DNA from 4 places in the Quadrisphaera setariae genome. Region 3 is predicted to be linked to each of the others. Evidence: riboswitches for the same ligand, from Rfam matches in the RefSeq annotation. Region 3 holds a riboswitch; each other region holds the start of a gene.
What was found. A riboswitch is a leader RNA that binds a small molecule or an ion and turns the genes downstream of it on or off. The one in region 3 is predicted to bind S-adenosylmethionine.
Positions count from the first base shown of each region.

Region 1: linked by a shared signal. The riboswitch ahead of FMM08_RS17265 (amino acid permease) and the one ahead of FMM08_RS07370 (LLM class oxidoreductase) in region 3 are both predicted to bind S-adenosylmethionine.
Region 2: linked by a shared signal. The riboswitch ahead of FMM08_RS02690 (acyl-CoA dehydrogenase family protein) and the one ahead of FMM08_RS07370 (LLM class oxidoreductase) in region 3 are both predicted to bind S-adenosylmethionine.
Region 4: linked by a shared signal. The riboswitch ahead of FMM08_RS20670 (O-acetylhomoserine aminocarboxypropyltransferase/cysteine synthase family protein) and the one ahead of FMM08_RS07370 (LLM class oxidoreductase) in region 3 are both predicted to bind S-adenosylmethionine.

Region 1 covers NZ_VKAC01000011.1:47,259-51,515, reverse strand. Annotated here, with positions in the region: gene FMM08_RS17270 (ABC transporter substrate-binding protein) at 1-1,540, opposite strand, end outside; SAM riboswitch class IV at 1,677-1,786, opposite strand; SAM riboswitch class IV at 1,884-1,992, shown strand; gene FMM08_RS17265 (amino acid permease) at 2,007-3,440, shown strand; gene FMM08_RS17260 (NtaA/DmoA family FMN-dependent monooxygenase) at 3,437-4,257, shown strand, end outside.
Region 2 covers NZ_VKAC01000001.1:607,516-611,772, forward strand. Annotated here, with positions in the region: tRNA gene FMM08_RS02680 (tRNA-Met) at 1-63, shown strand, start outside; gene FMM08_RS02685 (MFS transporter) at 163-1,365, shown strand; SAM riboswitch class IV at 1,439-1,552, shown strand; gene FMM08_RS02690 (acyl-CoA dehydrogenase family protein) at 1,750-3,096, shown strand; gene hisN (histidinol-phosphatase) at 3,160-3,948, opposite strand; gene FMM08_RS02700 (DUF2087 domain-containing protein) at 3,986-4,257, shown strand, end outside.
Region 3 covers NZ_VKAC01000004.1:26,583-30,839, reverse strand. Annotated here, with positions in the region: gene FMM08_RS07375 (OsmC family protein) at 66-542, opposite strand; gene FMM08_RS07370 (LLM class oxidoreductase) at 604-1,521, opposite strand; SAM riboswitch class IV at 1,553-1,672, opposite strand; gene FMM08_RS07365 (SDR family NAD(P)-dependent oxidoreductase) at 1,896-2,591, opposite strand; gene FMM08_RS07360 (STAS domain-containing protein) at 2,780-3,238, shown strand; gene FMM08_RS07355 (2-phosphosulfolactate phosphatase) at 3,292-4,002, shown strand; gene FMM08_RS07350 (DUF1990 domain-containing protein) at 3,989-4,257, opposite strand, start outside.
Region 4 covers NZ_VKAC01000016.1:12,229-16,485, reverse strand. Annotated here, with positions in the region: gene FMM08_RS20675 (LLM class flavin-dependent oxidoreductase) at 1-912, opposite strand, end outside; gene FMM08_RS20670 (O-acetylhomoserine aminocarboxypropyltransferase/cysteine synthase family protein) at 909-2,369, opposite strand; SAM riboswitch class I at 2,574-2,668, opposite strand; gene FMM08_RS20665 (OsmC family protein) at 2,720-3,187, opposite strand; gene FMM08_RS20660 (TIGR03618 family F420-dependent PPOX class oxidoreductase) at 3,364-3,762, shown strand; gene FMM08_RS20655 (FAD-dependent oxidoreductase) at 3,803-4,257, shown strand, end outside.

The DNA of each region.
Region 1 (4,257 bases), on a different contig from region 3:
GGTTGGTGCCGAGGACCAGCCGCTCCTGCACCGCGGTCAGCGCGGCGTCGCGGGAGGCGTCGTCGGTGGCGGCCCGCTCCTGGCCGAACAGCTCGTTGAGCTGGGCGTCGGAGACGTAGGTGTTGGTGTTGCCCTCGGCGCTGAACAGCGGGGCGAGGCCACCCAGGTAGAACTGCCGCGACCCGACGATCGGGTAGGTCTTGTCACCCAGCGCGGTGGTGAAGATCGCGCTGTCGCCGGCGTTGTTCTTCAGCTCCACACCGATCTTGCGCCACTCCGACTCGATGAACTCGAAGGCCGGCTTGATGACCACGCTGCGGGAGCTGGCCGCCACGGCGACGCTGAGCCGCTGCCCGTCCTTGACGCGCACGCCGTCGGAGCCGGGCACCCAGCCGGCGTCGTCGAGGAGCTTCTTCGCGCCGGCGGCGTCGTAGGCGATCTGGTCGGACAGGTCGGTGAACCCGGGCGCCGAGCGGTTCAGCACCGAGCCGGACAGCGGGTAGCTCTCGCTGAGCACGGTCTTCTTGAGGGCCTCCCTGTCGAACCCGATCTGCAGCGCCCGGCGGACGGCCTGGTCGCTGACCACGGGCGCCCCACCGCGGAAGGCCGCCCAGTTCGCGGTGAGCTCGGGCGCCTCGGCCACCACCAGGGCGATGCCCGACTGCTTCGCGAGCGCCTCGTCCGTCGGCTGCACCCCGCGGGCGACGTCGGCCTGCTGGGAGCTGACGGCCCCCACGCGCAGCCCCACCTCGGGGATCGCGCGGAAGACCACCTCGTCGAGGTGGGCGGGACCCTGGTTGGTGGAGACCGACGACGGCCAGGCGTAGTCGGCGCGCTTGCTGAAGCGCAGCTCCTGGTCGGGCACCTGGGAGGCGAAGACGAAGGGGCCGGAGCCGACGACGTTCTCGATCTTCGCCTGGCCCGCGTAGTCGAGCGCGAGGGTCTTCAGCGCCACGAGGCTGCTGGTGGCCGCGGCGGTGGCCTTGAGGAAGTCGGCGTTGGGCTGCGAGAGCCTGACCAGCACCTGGTCAGCGCCCACCACCTCGGAGCTGGCGTAGCCGATGAAGTCGCGGTTCTTGATGATGTTGCGCGCGGGGTCGCCCAGGCCGAGCTGGTCGAGGTTGGCCTTGACCGCCGCCGCGTCCAGCGGGGTCCCGTCGGAGAACGTCACCCCGGGCCTGATGGTGAAGGTGAACTCGGTGTTGTCGGGGCTGACCGCCCACTGCGAGGCGATCCACGGCACGACCTTCCCGGTGGCCGGGTCGAAGGCGGTGAGCCGGTCGGCGATGTTCCGGTACACGTTGGCCTGCGTGTAGTTGAAGGCGCGCTGCGTCTGGAAGTCGGTCTGCAGCTCGATGTCGGCGAAGACGAGGGAGCCGCCCTCCACGGGAGCGCCGGACGTCGCCCCGGCGCCGGACGTCTGAGCGCTGCCAGACCCGCTGGAGCATCCCGGCAGGGCGAGCGCGGCCACGGTCAGACCACCCACGCCGAGGACGAAGCGGCGGCGGCTGAGGGGGTGGGCGGGGCTCAGGGGGGACATGGCGCGGGGGACCTCTTCCGGGCGTCGTGGGCGCCGGCGCCCGTGACGTCGGGTCCACCGGCAGCCGTCTCCAGCTGCGAGCGGAACAGGTGTCGACGCAGGTCGCCCCCGAGGAGGGCGGCGGCGTCGTGCTCGTGGACCGCTCTTGCCGAGCGGGTGCTCGGCCGGGTCGTCACCTGGAGCACCCCGCCGCGGAGGAGGGTTGCTGGACAGCCAGCCAGGGCTTCAAGGCTGTCACTCGTGACCTGGCCCGAGAAGTTACCGGTGGGTCAAGAGACGGTCAACCCGCCCCGCCGAGACCCGCCGTTGACGATCTGCAGGGGTGCTCCTACAGTCCTGCCCCGGTCACGAGCGGCAGCCTCGGGCCCTGGCCGGCTGCCCAGCAACCCTCCTCCGCGTGGGGTGCTCCAGGTGAAGACCCGGCCGCGCGGAGCGCGCGGCAAGAGCGGACCCCCGAGGAGACGTCGTGGCGCACGCCCCCGCCCCCGCCCCCGTCCACGGAGCTCCGGAGGCGGCAGCGCTGCACCGGGGCCTGACGACCCGCCACCTGGTGATGATCGCCCTCGGCGGCGTCATCGGGTCGGGCCTGTTCATCTCGTCCGGCTACACGATCTACCAGGCCGGGCCCCTGGGCGCCGTCATCGCCTACGTGGTCGGCGCCCTGGTGGCGTGGCAGCTCATGACCTGCCTCGGCGAGCTGGCCGTGCAGATGCCGGAGTCGGGCGGGTTCCACGTGTACGCCCACCGCATCCTCGGGGCCGGCACGGGCTTCACGACGGCGTGGCTGTACTGGCTGTGCTGGGTGGCCGCCATCGGCTCCGAGCTCACCGCATCCGGCCTGCTCATGCAGCGGTGGTTCCCCGGGGTGCCGGTCTGGGTGTGGTGCGCGGTGTTCGCGGCGCTGCTCCTGGCGGTCAACCTCGCGCCGGTGCGCCTGTACGGAGACACCGAGAGCCTGCTCGCGGGCGTGAAGGTCACCGCCGTCGTCGTCTTCGTCGTGGTGGGTGCGCTCGCGATCGTCGGGGTCAGCGCCTCGGACGCGCCCGCGCCGCTGCTGTCGAACTTCGTCACGCCCGACGGGCTGCTGCCGGCCGGTGTCGGGGGAGTGCTGGTCGCCGTCCTGGCGGTGTTCTACGCCTTCTCCGGCACCGAGCTCATCGCCATCGCCGCGGGCGAGACCGACGACCCCGCGCGCGTGGTCCCCAAGGCCGTCCGCACCACGATGGTCCGGCTGGTGGTCTTCTTCGTCGGAGCGATCGTCGTCATGGCCGCGCTGGTGCCCTACGACCAGCTCGGCAGCGCCGACGAGTCCGTGGAGACCAGCCCGTTCGTCACCGTCTTCGCGGCCTCCGGCATCCCGTACGCGGCCGACGTCATCGCCGTCGTCATCATCACCGCGCTCATGTCCGCCGGGGTGTCGGGGCTGTACGCCTGCTCCCGCCTCCTGCGCTCCCTGGCGCTCACCGGAGACCTGCCGGCCGCGTTCGCCCGCACCGACCGGCGGAACATCCCCGTGCTCGCCGTGGTGGTGAGCCTCGCCGGCGGCCTGGTGTCGCTGGTCAGCTCGTACGTCGCCCCCGGCACCGTCTACGTGGTGCTCGTGTCGATCGCCGGGTTCGCCGTGGTCGCGGTGTGGGCCGTCATCGCGCTGGCCCACCTCGTGCAGCGCCGCCGCCTGCAGGCCGCCGGCACCGACCCGGCCTCGCTGCCGTACCGCTCGCGGTGGTTCCCCTTCGCCCCCCTGTTCGTGCTGGTGGCGTGCGCCGTGTCGGTGGTGGCGTCGCTGTTCGACGGCTCCCAGCGCCTCGCCACCGTCATCGGCGTGGTCTTCACCGCCGCCTGCTACCTGGTGCACCGGCTGCGGCGCGGCGCCCGCGCCTCCGAGAGGACCTCCGCATGAGCGCTCCCCGCCCCCTGGTCGTCGCCCTCTACGAGCAGGCCAGCGTCGGCTGCGGGGGCGCCCCCGGCCTGTGGACGCACCCCACCGACGACCGCGTCGGCGTCAACAGCCTCGACAGGTGGCGCCACGTCGCCACCACCGCCCAGCAGGCCGGTCTGCACGCGCTGTTCCTCGCCGACGTGCTCGGCCTCTACGACGTCTACGAGGGGTCGCTGGACGCCGCCATCGGCGAGGCCGTCGAGGCCCCCGCCAACGACCCCTTCGCCTACGTGCCCGCGCTCGCCGAGGTGGCGCGCGACCTCGCCTTCGTGGTGACCGCCTCCACCACCTACGAGCACCCGTTCTCCCTGGCCCGGCGCTTCGCCACGCTCGACCACCTCACCGGTGGCCGCATCGGCTGGAACGTCGTCACCAGCTACCTGGAGAGCGCCGCCCGCAGCTTCGGCCTGGAGGCCCAGCTCGCCCACGCCGACCGGTACGGCCGCGCCGACGAGTTCCTCCACGTCACCCACCAGCTGTGGGAGACCTCCTGGGACGACGACGCCGTGGTCGCCGACAAGGCCGGCGCCACCTGGGCCCGGCCGGGCTCCGTGCGAGCGGTCCACCACGACGGCGAGCACTTCCGCGTGCACGGCCCTGCCCTCACCTCACCGTCCCCCCAGCGCACCCCGGTGCTCTTCCAGGCCGGCTGGTCGCCGCGCGGCCGGGAGTTCGGCGCCCGCCACGGCGAGGTGCTGCTGCTGCCGGTGGCCGACCCCGTGAAGATCCGCGGCGGCCTCGACGACGTCCGCGGCCGCGCCGCGGCGCTCGGCCGCGA
Region 2 (4,257 bases), on a different contig from region 3:
GCAGCTCGGTAGCTCGCTGGGCTCATAACCCAGAGGCCGCAGGTTCAAATCCTGCCCCCGCTACTCCTGACGAAGGCCGCCGATCCTCTGGATCGGCGGCCTTCGTGCTGTTCGGGCTCCCTCACCTGCGGAACCCGGTACCGGTCCGTCCCGGGAGGTCCCGTGTCCGGTGAGCACCCCTGGCGCTGGCGGCTGGCCGCAGCGGCGTTCGCGTTCTGGGCCACGATGCTCGGCACCACGCTGCCGACCCCGCTCTACGGCCTCTACACGCAGCGCCTCGGGCTGTCCGCCCTGCTGCAGACCACCGTCTTCGCCGCCTACGCCCTCGGCGTGGTCGCCGCGCTCGTCGCCGCCGGGCAGGCCAGCGACAGGTTCGGCCGGCGCCCGGTGCTGGCCGTCGGCCTGGGCTTCGCCGCGGCGTCCGCCGTCGTCTTCCTCCTGCCGCCGACGGTGCCGGGGCTGCTGCTCGGGCGGGTGCTGTCGGGGGTGTCCGCGGGCCTGTTCACCGGTGCCGCGACCGCGCTCGTCTCCGAGCTGGCACCCCCTCGCTCGGCCCGCGCCGCCTCCCTCGTGGCCACCGCCGCCAACATCGGCGGGCTCGGCTCCGGGCCGCTGCTCGCCGGCGCCGTGGCCCAGCTCGACTGGGCCCCGCTGGTGGTGCCCTACGCGGTGCACCTCGCGCTGCTGGCGCTGGCCGGGGCCGCGCTCGTCGTCGTCCCCGAGACCGTCAGCGGACCGGTGGGGGAGCGCCCCGCCTGGCGCCCGCTGCGACCGGCCGTGCCGAGCCGGGCGCGGGCGGCGTTCGTGCCGGCGGCCGTGAGCGGCTTCGCGGGGTTCGCCTGCCTCGGGCTGTACTCCGCGGCGGAGCCGCGCGTGCTGGGCCAGCTGCTGGACGTCAGCGCCCCGCTCGCCGCCGGAGCCGTGGCAGCGCTCATCTTCGCGGCCTCGGTGGGCGGCCAGGTCGCCACGGCGCGCCTGGCGCCCGCGAGCGTGCTCCCCGCCGGCTGCGCCGCCCTCCTGGCGGGCACCGCTCTGCTCGCGGCGAGCCTCGAGCTGGTCTCGCTGCCGCTGCTCCTGCTCGCCACCGCGGTGCTCGGTGCGGCGCAGGGCGCGTGCTTCCGCGCCGGGGTGGCCGAGGTGGGTGCGGCGGCACCGCCGCAGCGCCGGGCGGAGGTGGTCTCCACGCTGTTCGTCGTCTTCTACGTCGCCATCTCCGTGCCCGTGGTGGGGGTCGGGGCCCTGGCCGACTCCGCGGGGCTGCGCGTCGCCGTGCTCGCCCTGGCAGGGCTCGCGGGCGGGCTCGCGGCGGCCGCCCTCGTCCTGCTGCTCGTGCGCCGCCGCCGGACCGCGGTGACGCAGGGGTAGGGGACGCGCGGCCGCAGGGAGGGCGGAAGGGGCTTGACCCGCCCCGCCGGGTGTCCCTACGGTGATCGACGTCGGTCATGAGTGGCAGCGGCAAGCCCTGGCTCGCTGTCCAGCAACCCCCCTCCGCGGCGGGGTGCTCCAGGTGAAGACCGGGCAGGACGCAGCCGCGATCCTGTCAGCGCGAGGTCCCCCAGAGGGACGAGACAGGAGCTCCCCATGAGCCTTCCTCCCCGCACGTCCGAGGTCCTCACCCGCAGGCTCGTCGTCGACCTGGGCCGGACGTCGTCCACGCGCTGTCGCGCCTGACGACGCCACCGAGCCCTCCCCCCGACGACCACCCTCCCGGCGCCCCCGCGTGCGCCCCGACGACCTCCGGAGCACCCGATGACCCTCCTCGACGACGCCCTGTCCAGCACGTCCTCCCGCACGGCGCCCACCTCGACCGCGTCGACCGCGTCGACCGCCGGCACGGGCCCGGTCCGCAGCGGCCGGCCCGCGGTCGGCCACCTCATCGCCGGCGCCGAGCACTGGCGCACGTCACCCCGCCCCTCCGACGCCGCGGGCTGGCTCCTGCGCGCCGAGGACGTCGCCGCGCAGCTGCGCCGCGGCGCCGTCGAGCGCGACCGCGCCGGCGGGCACCCCCGCGAGGAGGTCGACCTGCTCAAGGCCTCCGGCCTGGTCACCCTCCTCGGCCCGGCCGAGCACGGCGGAGCCGCCCAGAGCTGGGAGACCGCCCTGCGCGTGGTGCGGACCGTGGCCCGCGGCGACGGCTCGATCGGGCAGCTCCTCGGCTACCACTACCTGTGGGCGTGGGCGGCGAGGCTGGTCGGCACCGAGGAGCAGATCACCGCGGTCGAGCAGCTGTACACGGCAGGGGAGCTGCTCTTCGGCGGAGCCGTCAACCCCCGCGACGGCGACCTCGTCATCACCGAGGACGGCGACGAGCTCGTCTTCCACGGCCGCAAGTCGTTCTCCACCGGTGGCGTGGTCTCCGACCTCACCGTGCTCGAGGGCGTCGTCGACGGCACGGACACCCACGTCTTCGCGATCGTGCCGACCGACCAGCCCGGCATCGTCTTCAACGACGACTGGGACAACCTCGGGCAGCGGCTCACCGAGAGCGGCTCGGTGCGGGTCGACGGGGTCCGCGTGCCCTGGGCGGCCGCGGCCGGGTTCGTCGACGGGGTGTTCCAGCCGCTGACGTACAACACGCTCAACGTGCCGACCATCCAGGTCGTCTTCGCCAACTTCTACCTGGGCATCGCCCAGGGTGCCCTGCAGCGGGCCGCGGAGTACACCCGCACCACCACCCGCGCCTGGCCGTACGGCGGTGACGACAAGGAGTCCGCCACGCAGGAGTGGTACGTGCTGGAGGGCTACGGCGAGCTCGCCACGAAGCTGTGGGCCGACGAGGCCCTGCTCGACGCCGTGGGCGCCGAGGCGAGCGCGGTGCTCCACGCACCGCGCGAGGGGCTCACCGAGCGTCGCCGCGGTGAGCTGGCGGTCCGCATCGCGGCCGCCAAGGTCCGCACCGTCGACGACGGCCTGGAGGTGGCCACCAAGGTGTTCGAGCTGACCGGAGCCCGGGCCAGCGCCAACGCCGTCGGGCTGGACGTGCACTGGCGCAACCTGCGCACCCACAGCCTCCACGACCCGCTGCCGTACAAGAAGCGGGAGGTGGGGGGCTTCGTGCTGCTCGACGAGGTGCCCGAGCCGACCTGGTACACGTGACCTGCTGACCGCGCTCGTCGTCGTCCTGGGCCGTCCCCGGGGGACTCAGGACGACGACGAGCGTCAGCGCCGCTGCAGCAGCCCCAGCACCTCGTCGTGCAGCAGCCCGTTGGTGGCCACCGCGTTGCCGCCGTGCGGACCGTCCTCACCGGCCAGCGACGTGAACCGGCCGCCCGCCTCGGTCACCACCGGGACGAGCGCGGCCATGTCGTACAGCTCCAGCTCGGGCTCGCAGGCGATGTCCGCGGCGCCCTCGGCCACCAGGACGTAGCTCCAGAAGTCGCCGTAGCCGCGGGTGCGCCACACCTTCTTGGTGAGGTCCAGGAAGCCCTCCAGCCGGCCCGCCTCCTCCCACTCCCAGATCTCGGAGTGCGACAGGCTCGCGTCCGACAGGGCGGCGACCCTGGACACCTGCAGCCGCTTCGCCGAGCTCAGCCGCGGCCCGGTGTACGCGCCGGTGCCCTGCGCCGCCCACCAGCGCCGGTTCAGCGCCGGGGCGGACACCACGCCGAGCACGGGCACACCGTCGTCGAGGAGGGCGATGAGCGTGGCCCACACGGGTACTCCGCGCACGAAGTTCTTGGTGCCGTCGATCGGGTCGACCACCCACTGGCGCCCCGAGGAGCCCTTCGAGACCCCGCTCTCCTCGCCCACGAAGCCGTCGCGGCTGCGGGTGCGGCTCAGCTGCGACCTGACGATCTCCTCCGCCGCCCTGTCGGCGTCGGTGACGGGGGTCAGGTCGGGCTTCGTGTCGACCACGAGGTCGCGGGCCTTGAAGCGGGTGGTGGTGAGGTTGTCCACGGCGTCGGCGATGACGTGCGCGAGCCTCAGGTCGTCGTCATAACCGGGCACACCTCGCACCGTATCGGTCGCTCCTACCCTGGGTGACGTGGTCCCCGCACCTCACGGCAGCTCGAGCGGCAGCACCGACGGCGCCATCGGCGAACCGCTGCAGCAGGCCCTGGCCGCTCGGGAGAAGGTGCTGCGCGCCTTCCTGGACGCCGACGGGCGCCTGACCTCCATCCCCGTCAAGCGCGCGAAGCGCCTCGTGGTGCTCGACCTCATCGCCAGGGTCTTCGAGCCGGGGGAGCGCTACCCCGAGCTGGAGGTCAACGCGCTCCTGCGGGCCTTCCACGACGACGTCGCCGCACTGCGCCGCTA
Region 3 (4,257 bases):
GCCACGCGGGCGGGCCGGGGGTGCCAGGGGCTCCCCCGGCCCGCTCGGACGTGGGACGTCGCAGGTCAGGCGGCGACGCGGACCTTGTTCGTCCAGCGGTTGACCACCTCGGTGCCGGCGCGCTGCAGCAGCTGCGTCACCGGGCAGCGGCGGCTGACCTCGGCGACGAAGGCCTCGAAGGCGGCGTCGTCGAGGTCGGTCTCCAGCTCCACGGTGAGCGTCACCTTCGAGAAGGAGGGGTTGCCCTCGGCGCCGAAGACGAGCACGGAGTTGTCGAGCTCGGCGTCGACCCGGCCGTGGAACTCGCCCAGCTCGACGCCCTGGCCCAGCGCCACGATCTTCGAGGTCACCTGGTTGCAGGAGACGTAGCCGGCGAGCACGAGGTCGAGCGGGCTGGGGGCGCTGTCGGTGCCCCCGAACGCGGGGTGGCCCTCGGCGCGGACCACGTGCGGCCCGCCGGTGATGGCGACCTCCTGCAGGACGCCCTCCCCCTCACCGTGGAGCTCGAAGGTCAGGACGGAACCCTTCGGGTGCAGCGGCATGGTGCGGTCTCCTCGTTCTCTGTCGGGTGTTCCAGCAGTGGACAGATGGCTCGACGGCCGCTCAGGCGGCGGTGCGGTGCTGCGCGGCGAGGTCCTGGTCGGCCGGGCGCTGGTCTGAGAGGCGCTCGCGCAGGTCGGTGCCGCGGTAGGCCCGGCGGAAGGCGCCGCGGCGCTGCAGCTCGGGCACCAGGCCGCGCGTGATGCCCCGCAGGTCGCGGGCGGGGTCGGCGGGGTGCAGCCGCAGGCCGGCCAGCCCGGCGCCGTGGAGGTCGAGGGCCAGGTCGGCCAGCTGCGCGGGGGTCCCGGCGAACACCTGCGCGCCGTCGGGTGCGGTGCTCGGGGCGGCCTGGTGGGCGGCGTGCGCTGCGCGCTCGAGCGCGTGCTCCTCGTGGTGGTCGAGGACGACGACGACGTCGGCGAGCAGGTGCCGCGGCGCCTGCTCGGCGCTGCGCGCTGCCGCGGCGAGGCGCTGGGCGGCGGCGACGTCACGCGGGGTGACGAAGGCCAGGTCAGCACGGCCGGGGAGCGTGTGCCTGCCACGGCCGGGCCGGCCGGGCAGCGCGACCAGCGGCCCGGCGCCCGGGTGGGTGGCCGCGGAGCGGCGGCGGACGGCGGTGACCCAGCCCTGCTCGTCGGCGGGCACGGGCACCTGCAGGTGCACCCCGGCGCGGCCGCCGCTGGCGCGGTCGAGGGCGTCGAGGGCGCGGGCGATCTGACCGGGGTCGGTGCGCCCGACGTTCACGGTGGGCACGAGGCCGATGGACCGCGTCGTAGCGGCCAGGCGGGTGGCCGCGCGGACGGCGTCGAGGCCGTCGGCGTCCTGCGCCGCGGCGTCTGCAGCGGTCACGGTGCTCGGGGGCACGTCGAGGGTGACGAGGTCGAGCAGGCCGACCTCCGCCTCGCGCACGAGGTGCGCCCAGGTGGCCGGGGAGCTGGGGCGGTCGCCGCCGAGGGCGAGCGCCAGGTGCAGGGAGGACATCGCGACACCTCGTCTTCTGCCCCGAGGAGGGGCCTCGCGCTTACCGGAGACCGCGTGGTGCGGGTCCGGTCGGGTCGTCACCTGGGGCACCCCGCCGCAGAGCGAGGGTTGCCGGTCAGCTAGCCAGGGCTTGTCGCTGACGCTCATGACCTGTGGAACACGTGGAGCTGGTGGTTCAGGTGGTGCGGGGCCAAGCCTGACGGCTCACGGCAGATGCGTCAACAGGCCGACCGCTGGCAGTTCGGCGGTGCCACCTCCGCTCTCCACGCTGGCGGAGTCGAGGGCCAGGACCGGATCCGTCGTGACCCTCGACTCCGCCGCGGCGAGGACCGGCCCTGCCGCCGTGACGCCCGTCGTCGTCCTGACGGTGCGGGTCAGCAGGAGACGACGCCGCGAACGCGGTGCCCGGTGGCGATCGACTCCCCCGAGATCGCTCGCGCCCTCGGCGACAGCAGGAACGTCACCAGGTCGGCGATCTCGTCGGGGCTCGACTCCCCGCCCCGTCCCGGCTGCACCTCCGCGGCCGGCGTCGGGGTGACGGTTCCGGGGCTCACCGTGTTGACCGTGACTCCGCTGCCGGCCACTGCGTCAGCGAGGTTCTTGGCGATCACGACCAGCGCCGCGTTGCGCACCGCGCCGGTGGTGTTACCGGTGAGGAAGGCGTTCTGGCCGCTGATGCCGACCACCCGCCCGTAGCCGGCCCCCTCCATCGCCGGCAGGACGGCGTTGACGAGCCGCAGGAAGACGACGGCCTTCGCGTCGAACGCCTCCAGCACCTGGGCCGGGTCGTCGTTGCGGGAGGCGTCGAGCGTGCGCGCGCTGGGCGCCGCGGCCACCACGAGGCCGTCGAGGCGTCCGTGGTGGGCGAGCACCGCGTCGACGGCGGCGGCCGCGGAGGCGTCGTCGCGGGCGTCGAGCCGCAGGCTCGTTCCGTGCTCGTCAGGGGTCGTCGAGCGGGAGGCGACCACGGCGGTCGCCCCCTCCTCGCGCAGCCGCTGCACCACGGCGCTCCCGACGAGCCCGGTGCCCCCGACCACGAGCACCACGCGTCCGCTCAGTCCCAGGTCCATGCGTCGAGGCTAGGTGCGGTGCGTCCTGTCTGCCCTGTGCGTCCTCCGCAGCCTTGATCCTCCGCAGCCACAGGGCTACGTTGGGTGATCTCCAGCACCGTCCGCCCCAGGCGGACGGCTCCGGAGCTTCCCGCACCTCGGTCTCGCGCGCCCGCGGTCTTCGACGCGCCCTCCTCGATGGGTCGTCCATGAGCTGCTCAGCTGCCGGCGCGTCCGGTAACCGCCCCCTGCGGACCGGTGGCCTGCGCGTCGCCGTGGAAGACCACTCCCGTGCCGGATCGGCGCTGCCGCTGCGCGTCATGACGCTGGTCGGCGACCTCGACATCGCCTCGATCCACCGCCTGCGCTCGGCCACCGACCTCGCGCTGCCCGCCGACGGCACCGGCGGCGCCTCGGACGTGGTGGTCGACCTCGCCTCGGTGGAGTTCATCGACTCCGCTGGGCTCGGCGCGCTGCTCAACACCCTGCGCCGGACGCTGGCGCTGGGCGGGCGCCTCGCCCTGGTCGGCGCGAGCGAGCAGGCCGTCCGGCTGCTGACCATCACCGGCGTCAACCGCGTCGTCTCCCTGCACGCGACGCTCGCCGAGGCCCTCGTCCACGGGCCGGGCGTCGGCCAGGCAGCCGCTGCCAGGGCGGCGCTCGCCTGACGGTGCCGGCAGCCCATCGCCAGGGCAGCGCCAGGATCCGGTTCGAGCAGGGGGTGACCGGGGCGCTGGCCATCGCCGAGGACGTCGCCGCGGTCGTCGTCGTCGACGTCCTGTCCTTCACGACGGCGGTCAGCGTGGTGCTGGACGGCGGCGGCCGGGTGTGGCCCTGCCCGTGGGACGACGACGAGCGCGCCACCGCGCTGGCGCTCCAGCACGACGCGGTGCTCGCCGTCGGGCGCTCTCGCGCGCGGGCTGCGGGAGGGGTGAGCCTGTCGCCGGTGTCGCTGCGCGCTGCATCGCCGCAGCGGCTGGTGCTGCCCTCCCCGAACGGCTCGCGCCTGTGCGCGGAGCTGGCCGGTCGAGCACCGGTGGTGGTGGCGGCGTGCCTGCGGAACGCCGCAGCGGTGGCGCGCTGGCTGACCGACCTGGCGGGCGGAGTCGACAGCGCGAGCGTGGCGGTGGTCGCCGCCGGGGAGCGCTGGCCCGACGGGAGCCTGCGGCCGGCGGTCGAGGACGTGTGGGGCGCTGGCGCCGTGGTCGACCGGCTGGTGGCGCTGGGGTGGACCGGGCTGTCGCAGGAGGCCCGCGCCGCACGCGCTGCCTCCTCAGCGACTCAGGACGACGTCGGGAGCGCCCTCCTCGAGTGCTCCAGCGGCGCCGAGCTGGTGGCCGCCGGGCACCGGGGCGACGTGCTCGTGGCCGCCGAGCCCGACACCAGCGACCGCGTGCCGGTGCTGCGCGACGGGTGCCTCAGCGCAGGCTGACCAGGGCCTGCTGGTAGCGCCGGCGGTAGACGCGCTGGGCGACCAGCAGCGCAGGGAACACGAGGCGCCACGGACCGCCCGGCGCCGGGCGGGTCAGGGAGCGCAGGGTCAGGTGCACCCGGCCCTCGGGGTCTCGGTGGACGACGAACGCCTCCTCACCGCTGACGGGATGGCCGCGCAGCGTGCCGTAGGCGAAGCCGCGGCGGTCGTCGGTGTCGACGACGGCGACCACGCGCACCGGCTCGCGCACGGTGA
Region 4 (4,257 bases), on a different contig from region 3:
CACGGCGAGGAGGTCGGCGTCGGTGGGGTCGAGGGAGGCCGCGACCACCCGCTCGGCCTCCTCCTGGGAGGCCACCACCTCGGCCTTGACCCAGAAGAGCACGCGCACGTCGTCGGGACGGCGACCGGCGGCCCGCGCCGCCTCGTGCACGCGGGCGCGGTAGGCGCGGATGCTGGCGGCGTCGAGCGGGGCGTAGGCCAGCTGCACGTCGGAGTGGGCTCCGGAGAAGGCCAGGCCTCGCGGAGACCCTCCCGGGGAGACCACCAGGGGCTCCCCCGCCCGGCCGTCGTCGAAGGGAGCGGCGTTCAGCGGCCCGGTGACGTCGAAGTAGCGGCCCTCGTGGTGGCGGGCGCGGATGCGGCTGCCGTCGGCGTACCGCCCGTCGTCCGCGAGCGCGCCGTCCTCCCAGGAGCGCCAGAGGTCCTTGACCAGGCCGGTCCACTCGTCAGCGCGGTCGTAGGCGGCGTCGTGGTCGAGCGGTGGGGTCCCGCTGACGTGCCGGGCGCTGCCGGTGTCGGTCACCACGTTGAGGCCGAACCGCCCGCCGGAGAGGTGCTGCAGCGTGGCCGCCTGCCGCGCGGCGAGGTAGGGCGGGGTGATCCCGGCGTTGACGGTGGGCACCAGGCCGATGCGCGACGTCGCGGCGAACAGGTACGGGGCGAGGAGCAGCGGGTCGTGCTTGGGGCCGCCGTAGGCGCCGCGCACCCGCAGCTCGAGGGTCTCGGGGTTCCCCAGGGAGACGGCGTCCTCCATGACCACGAGGTCGACGCCGGCCCGCTCCAGCTCGCGGACGGCCTGCTGGTACACGTCGGGGCGGCGCCAGTCCCAGCCCCACGCCCAGTCGGGGCGCCCCCAGCCCTGGGGCCCGAAGCCGCGGGAGAAGAAGTAGCCGACGTGCTGCAGGCGGCTCACGCGGCACCTCCCTGCAGCTGGCCCTCGAGGCTGTCCGCGTGGGCGGTCACGAGCTCCGCGGCCACCAGGGCGCGGCGCAGGTCGGCCTGGAGGTCCTCGACGTCCTCGATGCCCACCGAGAGGCGGACCGTCCCGGGGTGGACGCCGGCGCGCTCGCGCTCGGCGTCGGTGCGGTGGGCGTGCGTGGTGGAGGCCGGGTGCACCACGAGGGAGCGGACGTCGCCGAGGTGCGTCATGTGGCTGAACAGCTGCAGCGCCTCGATGAAGCGGCGCGCTGCTGGCGCGCCGCCGCGCAGCGTCACCGCGACCACCGCGCCGGAGCCGCGGGGCAGGTAGCGGCGGGCGCGCAGGTGGGACGGGCTGGAGGCGAGGCTCGCGTGGTCCACGCGCAGCACCGCTGGCTGGCGCTCCAGCCAGGCCGCGAGCAGCGCCGCGCTGCGGCAGTGCTGCGCCATCCGCAGCGACAGCGTCTCCACGCCCTGCTGCACGAGGAAGGCGTTGAAGGGCGACAGCACCGGGCCGAAGCGCGCGGCGACGTGGTGGCGGGCGTGCTCGGCGTAGGCGCGCTCCCCGTGCAGGTCGAGCCAGCTGCGCCCGCCGAGCACGGCGCTCGGCTCGGCGAGCTGGGCGAACAGCGGCGAGCCGTCGTCGTCGTGAGCGCCCCAGTCGAACCCCCTCCCGACGACGACGACGCCGCCGAGCGCGGTCCCGTGCCCGGAGAGGAACTTGCTGGCCGAGTGCACCACCACGTCCGCGCCGTGCTCCAGCGGCCGCAGCAGGTAGGGGGTGGCCAGGGTGTTGTCCACCACGAGGGGCACCCCGTGGTCGTGCGCGACGGCCGCGACGGCCGCGGTGTCGAGCACCTCGTTGCGGGGGTTGGACAGCGACTCGGCGAAGAGCACGCGGGTGGTGGGGCGCAGGAGGCGGCGCCAGGCCTGCGGGTCGGCGTGGTCGGTGACGAAGTCCACCGAGATGCCGAACCTGGCGAAGTTCTCCGCGAGCAGGCCGCGCGAGCCCTCGTAGAGGTGGTCCGAGGCGAGCACGTGGTCCCCGTGCTGCAGCAGGCCCAGCAGCGCGGTGGTGATGGCCGCCTGCCCGGTGCCCACGACCAGCGCCTCGGCGCCGCCCTCCAGCGCCGCGAGGCGCCGCTCGAGGGCGGCGGTGGTGGGGTTGGCGATGCGGGAGTAGACGAAGCCGTCGTCCTCGCCGGAGAAGCGGGCGGCCGCGGTCGCGGAGTCCTCGAAGCGGAAGCCGGCGGAGACGTGGATCGGCGCCACGCGGTCGCCGTGACCGGCGGCCCCGGCGTCCGCGCCGGCGTGGACCTGCTGGGTGGTGAAGCCGTAGCCCGCGGTGCGGGCCTGGGGTGCGGGGAGCGCCGGCTGGGTGCGCGCGGAGCGCGGGGCCGGGTGGCGGACGGTCTGGACGGGGTGAGGGGTCGGGGCGGTCTGCACGGTCATCGGAGGTGCCTCTCGGGAGCGCCGCGGCGTGCGGCGCCGCAGTGACCGCGCGTCGACGACGACGCGCGGCAGCTGCGGGGGGGCGGTCGGGGGGTCAGCGCTGGGTCAGCGCTGACAGCCACCACCCGTGGTGAGGGCGAGGTCGATGTGCAGGCGTCGCACGAGGACAGGACGGACGGGCACAGGTCGGTCGAGCACGGAGGTCCTCCATCGGCCGTGGCGGGAGCACCTGGCGCAGCGGGCTGCGCTGGTTGCTGCGGCGTCGACGAGCCACGTCTCTCGGCCGCTCTGGATGGTCGAGATCGACGGTAGGGGCGCTCCACCCCCACCGTCAACCGTCCACCCCTGCCTCAGGCGGGCAGCGGCGCCTTGCTCCACTCGCTGGTGTAGGCGAGCCCGCTGCGCTTGAACATCTGGGTGACGGGGCAGCGGCGCTCGGTCTCGGCGTGGAAGGTCTCGAAGACGTCGTCGGCTGCGTCGGTCTCGACGGTCACCTTCACGGCGACCCTGTCGAAGTTGGCGTTGCCCTCGGCTCCGCCGGCGATGACGGAGGGGTCCAGGTCGCCCTGGATGTGGAACGACCACTTGCCCAGGGCGATGCCCAGGCTGGAGGCGACCAGGCTCCCGGTCACCTGGTTGCAGCTGGTCAGCGCCCCGAGGAGGTAGCTCAGGGGGCTCGGCGCCGCGTCGTCGCCCCCGAAGGAGGGGTAGGTGTCGGCGGTGAAGACGTGTTCGTGGTCGCCGGCGACCACGAGGCGCTGGGCCACCCCGCTGCCCTCGGCGTCGACGACGAAGGGGACGGTCTGCTTGATGGGCATGGTCCGGACACTACTTGTCGCGCACGACTGGTCGTCAAGGGCCGCCAGCGCCTCCACGGGCCGCTCCCAGGGCCGGGCCGTCACTCGACCTCCTCCAGGACGAGCCCGGGCACGGGGCGCACCCTCCGCGCGCCGCGCGCGTCGCGCCGGCCCGGGCGTCGGCGCAGGATGGCGGGGTGAGCACGCCCCTCCCCGCGCCCCTCCTGGACCTCCTCCGCAAGCCCTCCCCCTGCTTCGTGGCCACGCTCATGCCGGACGGCTCTCCGCAGCTGACGGAGACGTGGGTGACCACCGACGGCGAGAACGTGGTCATCAACGTGGTGGACGGGATGCAGAAGGCGCGCAACGTGGCGCGCGACCCGCGGGTGGCCGTCAACGTGGTGGACCCTGACGACCCGTTCCGCTTCTTCCAGGTGCGCGGCCGGGTGGTGAAGGCCACCACCGAGGGCGGGAGGGAGGGCATCGACGAGCTGTCGATGAAGTACCTGGGCCGGCCCTACCCGCAGTTCGACGGCGGGGGCGCGCGGCTGGTGCTGACCATCGCCGCCGACTCGGTGACCTCTCCCCGGAGCTGACCCCTCGCCAGCGCCGCCCCCTCGGCGCGACCATGGCGCGGTGAGCGCTGCGAAGACCACGTGCGTCGTCGTCGGCGGGGGCCCGGCGGGCGTCGTCCTGGGGCTCCTGCTCGCCCGCGCGGGTGTGGAGGTGACCGTGCTGGAGAAGCACGCCGACTTCCACCGGGACTTCCGCGGCGACACCGTGCACCCCAGCACGCTGCAGCTCCTCGACGACCTGGGCCTGTACGGGCGCTTCGCCGCGCTCCCGCACAGCGAGGTGCGCCGGGTGGAGCTCGTCGCGGGCAGCGGCGCGGTCGTGGCCGACTTCGAGCGCCTCGGCCGCCTGCTGCCGGGCCTGCGCCACCCCTTCATCGCGATGGTGCCCCAGTGGGACCTCCTGACGCTGCTGGCCGACGCGGCCCGCGAGGAGCCGTCGTTCACCCTGCGGACCGGCACGGAGGTGACGGGCCTGCTCACCGGGCCCGCCCGCGAGACCGGCACCGGCGTCCGCGT